3 regions of the Thermomicrobium sp. genome follow, and region 2 is predicted to be linked to each of the others. Evidence: a T-box and tRNA genes for the amino acid it is inferred to sense, from the RefSeq annotation. Region 2 holds a T-box; the other regions hold tRNA genes.

Region 1 (2,266 bases), on a different contig from region 2:
CACGCGGATCGTGTTCATTCACCGTGTGACCCGCGAGGACGGCCTGCAAAGGCGGACCGAGCTTTGGATCGTCGATCTCCGCAGCGGTAATCTGACTCCATTGGTTCAGGGCGGTGACGGGCAATACGCTCCTGCATGGTCCCCTGATGGTCAATGGATCGTCTATGTCGGTCGCCACGGTGAATCGAACGATTTGTTCCTCGTACCAGCCATGGGTGGGCAGCCGATTCAGATCACCGACTCAGGAGTCGTCGCTAGCCCGACGTGGTCACCGGACGGTCGCGCCATCGCATACCTGCAACTGGAACAGGACGGATTCGCCGTCTATGCACTCGAGCTCCGCATCGATGCTGATGGCCGCCCACGGTCAACCGAACCACGGAAACTGTTCAGCGCCGAGCGTCTCGACGCGGTGTCCGGATTGTCCTGGGCCCCCTGACGCCGGGTAAGCGGTACTGGCCCTCGCTGATCCCCGAGGAGAACGCTCTCGTACCGCTTGGGGATGAGGGACCAGATCAAGGCCCGCACAGCTCGACCGGTCCCCGCTCCATGACCAGCGAGGTTTTCGTGTTTCGGAGCGCTTTCGGGCATTGGTTCGAGTAATTCAGCACAGGAACGTTGGTCGGGAGAGAACTCTACCGCCCCAAGCTGTGATGTCCCAGCCCTCGAAGGAGTCAGCGCTGGAACTCGGTCAGATACGATATGGGCTCGCCCGACACTCTCTCTGTCACGTTGCCACAGTACTTGTCGACGACACGGCTGGTGGGGCGACACCAACCGACTGACAGCTTTACCCCATAGCCATACTCCACTCTCCGACCGCTGCGCTCCGTTCAGTTCGCCACTCGCCAGCACCACGGATTCCAAAGCATACTTGGAGCAGCGATATCGAGCGGGGATGGCGGAACGGCAGACGCAGCCGTCTTAAAAACGGCAGGGATACCCTCCCGTGCGGGTTCGAGTCCCGCTCCCCGCACCGTCTCCAGGCTGGCAAAACGGCTCGGTAGCCAGTGCCGCGCACGGCACCCACCGGAGGCAAGTGGGGTCACGAGTGGGGTCACGAGTGGGGTCACGGGTGGAGTCGAACACCTGTTCGAACCGTCGACCCGGCGCTGCGCCACAGCGGCCGGGGCACTTCGTTTGCGGGCCTTTACCGTGCAATGACTGACCGTCGCCCTCCACTCGACCACGCACTGGCCCTGTCGTCGATCGTCCGCACACCCCCCAATGGTCGTCCAGCAGGGTCGAGGGTCGCCGGAGCCGGTGCGTGCGCTGGTGGGGCGAGAAGGATCGCGCCGAGCCTCGTCGCCGTCCACATAGGAGCCGGTAGAGAACCAGTGGCCACACCGTTGGACCATCAGCCGCTCGGGCCAGTAGCACCTCTCGTCGGGACGACGGTTTTGCGAACAGACACGCTCATTCCCTCTTGACCGCCTTGACGTTTAGCGGGTCGATTCCGCACTAGTTCACCAGCATCGCTCGCTGGTGGTAGAACCGCTACCGTCTGGAGGAGGGATGCGGATACACACTCACCGGGACTCCAGTCGTCCGTCGTTGCGCCTAGCTTGCGCTTCTCCCATTCAGCGTGGCGCACTTGCAGCTTCCTGAAATACGTTTGCTGCTGCTCGGTGAGACTCCTCAAAAAACGCGACTGCAAACCAATACGCGAATTGACGCGTGAGGCCCACCGCACGTCGTCGAGCAACGACGAGTCCGCACCGAGCGGCCACCAGGTCGCTCCAATGGTGTCATGGGTGCTCACCCTCTACTATCGTGGGAGGACCGAGTGGGTCGGAAAACCTCGACCGCTGCTCGCACGGCGCTGCGCTCCTCATCACTCGGCGAGTCACGACCGTGCCGGTGCGATCATCTCCTTCCCCCGGAATCCGCACGACGGCAGCAGTCCGCCGCGAACGACGCGAGGGTACTCATGCCAGCACACCAGTATCGGGGAAGTATCCCCTTCCGGGGAGACCCATGGGCGTCCGCTGGGCACATGCGTGGGCGAGAAGGTGAGCGGATCATGCCGCACGCAGGTGGTCACGTCGAACCCCGACATGCTTACGGTCGCGAAGAGCGGCGTCATCGACATTCGTCGCAGGCACTGAGATGAGTCGCCTGTCACTCGTTGTCGGCTCATCGACTGAATGTTCGAAGGAAGAAGCCCTTGTCAGAAAGGGAGGACACCAACTGAAGCCCGGCAGCCACGAGAGCGCCAGGCACCAGTATTTGGTCGACTTCGTTCTCGAAGTGAACGGGGGCAAGC
Region 2 (2,266 bases):
GTTCCGGAGACCCAAGTCTGCCCCATAACGGATCGTGTCTTGGGCAACGAGGATGACCTCCTTGGTACCCGCGTTCACGAGTTCCTGGATCTCTCGGACGATCTCGGAGGGACGCTTGCTCCGCTGGTTCCCTTTGATAAGCGGAATGGCACAAAACGAACATCGGTGATCGCACCCATCGGCGATCTTGACGTACGCGCTCGGCCGTCTCACGGGCAGGCGCGGAAAGGACGGCAGATCCCGCGTGCTCTCGCGCACGCTGGGGATCGGTAGACCGAGGAGGTCAGCGACCACCGTGTCGATACGGTTCCAGTCGTGTGTAGAGACGTACGCGTCGAGATCGGGCGGCAGCTCTGTCCGGTGGTGATCGAGCGAGACCATGCACCCGGCCGCGATGATGACTTGGCCTGGACGACGGCGTGCGGTCAGTTCCTCGATCGCCGCGCGTGATTCGGCGCGAGCTGCTGCCAGGAAGCCGCACGTGTTGACGACGAGCACAGCGGCCTCGTCCGGATCATCCGTCGGCTGCAGCCCGCGCGCGATCAATCGCTGCGCCATGCCCTCGGAATCGACCTGATTTTTCGAGCACCCGAGCGTCACGATGTGAAAGCGGAGCGGTCGATCCATCTCGTCTCCTCGCCGATCCCCCGTTGTCCCGGGAAGTATGCCTCGCTCAGGTACGTGGAGCCTAGGTCAGGCTACCCCTGTCGCTGTGACAGAGGGTCGTCGGGTGCACGGGTGATGGTCGAGCGATTCCTAGCAAGCATCGCACATCGAAAGTGCAGGAGCTGAGACGGAGCGGCGTGCCGGGTGATCGGGTCGGAGTCGAGCCAGCGTGGGTGAACGTTGGTCGGGGAGAGAAACGAGCACAGGGCCGAGCACCGCACTCCCGTTGCAGGGCGATCCCTGGCTATGCTAGACTACAGGGTGCGCCAGCCAAGGCGCGGGGCTGTAGCTCAGTGGGAGAGCACAACGCTGGCAGCGTTGGGGTCAGGGGTTCGAGTCCCCTCAGCTCCACGAGAGCGGATCGGCCGGTCCACCGCGAGGTGAGACCGGTCGTCGTCATGGACGCGAAAGAGGCGACGACGAGGAGTAGTAGCGTGCAGCGGCCGACGAGCGAGTCGGGGAGAGTGTGAGCCCGACCGGTGTGCGGCACGCGAACTCGCCTCCGAGCTGCGTTCGCGAGAAGCGGTAGCGAGCGCCGGGTCGTGCCCGTTAGCGCACGGACGAGAGGACGCCACAGGTGTGGCGTCAAGGAGGGTGGTACCGCGGGCTGGCCCGTCCCTTCGTGGACGGGCCGCTGTCCGTTCGAGGAGACCGAGGCGCGGGAGGAGCAGCGATGGCAACGACGCAGGAGGTCCGGCAGGCCGAGCGGTACGAACCGCAAGTGATCGAGCCCAAATGGCAGCAAATCTGGGAGGAAACCGGTATCTACTCCAACGTGCAGGAGGATCCCACTCGTCCCAAGTGGTATCACCTCGTCATGTTCCCCTATCCATCGGGAAACTTGCACATCGGCCACTGGTTCTCCTACGCACCTGCTGATGCAGCTGCTCGCTACAAGCGAATGCGTGGTTACAATGTCCTCTTCCCATTCGGGTTCGACGCCTTCGGATTGCCGGCAGAGAACGCGGCGATCAAACACGGTATCCATCCCCGCGTGTGGACCATGCAGAACATCGCGCACATGAAAAAGCAGCTGCGCTCGCTCGGCGGGATGTTCGATTGGTCCAAGGAAGTGATCACGTGTCTTCCCGAGTATTACCGCTGGAACCAGTGGTTCTTCCTCCAGTTCTACAAGCGTGGTCTGGCCTACCGTGCCAAAGCGCCAGTCTGGTGGTGCCCGACATGCCAGACGGTGCTGGCCAACGAGCAAGTCATCGATGGACGCTGCGAGCGCTGCAGTAGCGAGGTATACCGGCGAGATCTCGAACAGTGGTTCTTGCGCATCACCGCGTATGCTGAGGAGCTTCTGCGTTTCGATGGTATCGACTGGCCTGAGCGCGTCATCACGATGCAGCGCAACTGGATCGGCCGGTCGGAGGGTGCGCGGATCGTCTTTCGCTCCGAGCAGGGGGACCCGATCGAAGTGTTCACGACCCGCCCGGACACCCTCTGGGGAGCGACCTTCCTGGTGTTGGCGCCAGAACATCCACTCGTGCAAAAGCTGACGACCCCTGAGCGCCGAGCCGAAGTCGAGGCGTACATCGATCAGGCGCGGCGGCGGAGCGATATCGAGCGAACCTCGACTGAACGTGAAAAGACG
Region 3 (2,266 bases), on a different contig from region 2:
AGCCTGGCCTCGCTCGAGACCGGTGCCAATCTCTTCGTCGATGTCGAGGATCCGTACGGTCTTTCCGATCTCGCCAAACACTTCATCGCCGGGCAGCTCGCGCACGCGCGCGGGATGTGCGCGGTGCTGGCACCGCTCGTCAACAGCTACAAGCGACTGGTTCCCGGATACGAGGCACCGGTGTACATCAGCTGGGCGCGACAGAACCGCTCCGCGCTCATCCGCGTCCCCGCCGTACGCCACGGTCGCTTGCAGGCGACGCGTATCGAATTGCGCTGTCCTGATCCCTCCGCCAACCCCTATCTCGCCTATGCGGTCATGCTGGCGGCCGGGTTGGATGGGATCGAGCGCAAGCTGCCACTTCCCGAGCCGGTGGAGGAGAATGTCTACCACTTCACCGACGAGGACCTCAAGCGACGCAACATCCAAACGCTGCCGGCGACCCTCGGCGAAGCGATGGCCGAACTCGAAAAGGACGAGGTGATCCGCGAGGCGCTCGGCGAGCATGTCTTCGAGCGAGTGCGCGAGGCGCAGAAGCGCGACTGGGACACTTTTCGGCAGTACGTCACCCAGTGGGAACTGGATCGTTACCTCGAAATTTATTGACAGACAGCTCGAGCGACGCCCCGGCACGCCGGGGCGTCGCTTTTCATCCGCGCGTAACGTTCTCCTACCGCTCATCCTCATCGTCCGGTGCCGGCGACCGGTGAAGCGGAAAGGCGAGCATCCGAACGGTGGCGTGAGCGGGGCTTGCCCGGTACGTGCAGCCACCATCCCGTGCCTGCACAGCCCTCGCGGTGAGCAACGACCGCATCCCATCGCGCGTCAGTTATCGGTCGTCATGTCCCGAGTGCTACCCGCGGTCGTCTCGTCTCTCGGTGTGCGCTCGTGTCCGGAGAAGGGTTGTCGCTCTGAACTGGATACCACCATGGTACCCAGCTCGCGACGAGCATACCGTGTTGCCTCTCGCGCTCGATCCTCGCCGTGGGTGGATTGCGGTCGAGGGACAGTCGCGGTGACCAGCGCTGGAGTGTGTGCGGCCGCATCGCACGAGTGCCCGCGGCGGAGACGACGGGATCGCTCGACGAGCGACCGGCGAGCGCAGCCTTCGACTGGCTGGTCGGTGGGGGAAGTGGGACTCGAACCCACACGCCTCATCGGCACGTGATCCTAAGTCACGCCCGTCTGCCAATTCCGGCATTCCCCCGCGGCAGGAACGCGCAGCGCGACCGAAGAAAGTATACCGGCAGCCACGTTCGGCTGCCGGCCCATGCCTCTTCGATGGTTCAGTGATTCACCAGCTGCCGCACCCGCACCCTTGGGCCGTGCCGGCATTGCCACCAGCATCGAAGCTATGGCCACAGGCACACGTGGCGACGGCGTTCGGATTGTGGACCGTGAATCCGCCTCCCATGAGGCTGTTGACATAGTCGATCTCGGCACCCTCCAGATACGTCGCACTGAAGGGATCGACGATCACGCGGACACCGTCGATCTCGAATGTGAAGTCGTCTTCCTCCGCGGACTCCTCGAGTGCCATCCCGTATTGGAGGCCCGAGCATCCACCCGGCGCGACGAACACGCGCAGGTACGCATCCGGCATGCCCTGTTCGTCCATGAACTGCTTCAAGCGGCGCACCGCCTCGGGTGTCATCGTGATGAGCGTCGTCTGCTGCATGGCGTTCGCTCCACATCCTTCCGTGCTTTCGCAACCACGCTGTTATGGATCTTACACCGCAGCGCAGTGCTGTCAAGTACAAGTCTACTCCGTCGTGCATCACCGAGGGCATGTCGGTTGCGCGATGGCGAGTGAACGGAGGTGAAGAGCGGAAGAGAACGTGTCGGGACGACGCTCGTTCGACGGTACGTCAGCCAGCCGTGTGGTCGATCGCGAACTGCTTGCCAGGACCTGATATCCTCGGTATCGAGTAGGATAACGACGCAGCGAGGGCGGCGATGACCGAGCGTTCGAAGCACGAGCTCGACCGGGCGATGGCCAGGCTGAAGCGGCTGGGCATCGTGCTGCCGCTCGCCTTCTTGGCCGCGCTCGTGGCAATCGGCCACGCGCTCGTTCCGGTGCTCGGCGCGACCTGGGCATGGATCGTCGGTGGAACGCTGGCAGTTGTGGGGGTAGTCGTCTTTGCCGACTGGATCTTCCGCCTGATCGGTGAACTCTACCGCCGTCTCCTCGTGCAACATGCGGAACTGGCTGCCCTGCACGAAGCTGGCGTGGCGATCACCGCTGATCTCGATCTCGCTCTGGTGT

The links. The T-box of region 2 lies ahead of leuS (leucine--tRNA ligase). A T-box ahead of a tRNA ligase gene usually reads a tRNA of that ligase, here a tRNA-Leu.
Region 1: it encodes a tRNA-Leu, which carries the amino acid that the T-box ahead of leuS (leucine--tRNA ligase) is inferred to sense. The anticodon was not compared.
Region 3: it encodes a tRNA-Leu, which carries the amino acid that the T-box ahead of leuS (leucine--tRNA ligase) is inferred to sense. The anticodon was not compared.

Annotation. Positions count from the first base shown of each region.
Region 1 covers NZ_JBRBZA010000005.1:31,564-33,829, forward strand. The annotation lists gene ACWIVK_RS00555 (LpqB family beta-propeller domain-containing protein) at 1-439, shown strand, start outside; tRNA gene ACWIVK_RS00560 (tRNA-Leu) at 893-976, shown strand.
Region 2 covers NZ_JBRBZA010000015.1:11,130-13,395, forward strand. The annotation lists gene rimO (30S ribosomal protein S12 methylthiotransferase RimO) at 1-627, opposite strand, end outside; tRNA gene ACWIVK_RS03130 (tRNA-Ala) at 946-1,017, shown strand; T-box leader at 1,074-1,289, shown strand; gene leuS (leucine--tRNA ligase) at 1,340-2,266, shown strand, end outside.
Region 3 covers NZ_JBRBZA010000031.1:49,447-51,712, reverse strand. The annotation lists gene glnA (type I glutamate--ammonia ligase) at 1-606, shown strand, start outside; tRNA gene ACWIVK_RS05925 (tRNA-Leu) at 1,125-1,207, opposite strand; gene erpA (iron-sulfur cluster insertion protein ErpA) at 1,295-1,678, opposite strand; gene ACWIVK_RS05915 (GAF domain-containing sensor histidine kinase) at 1,957-2,266, shown strand, end outside.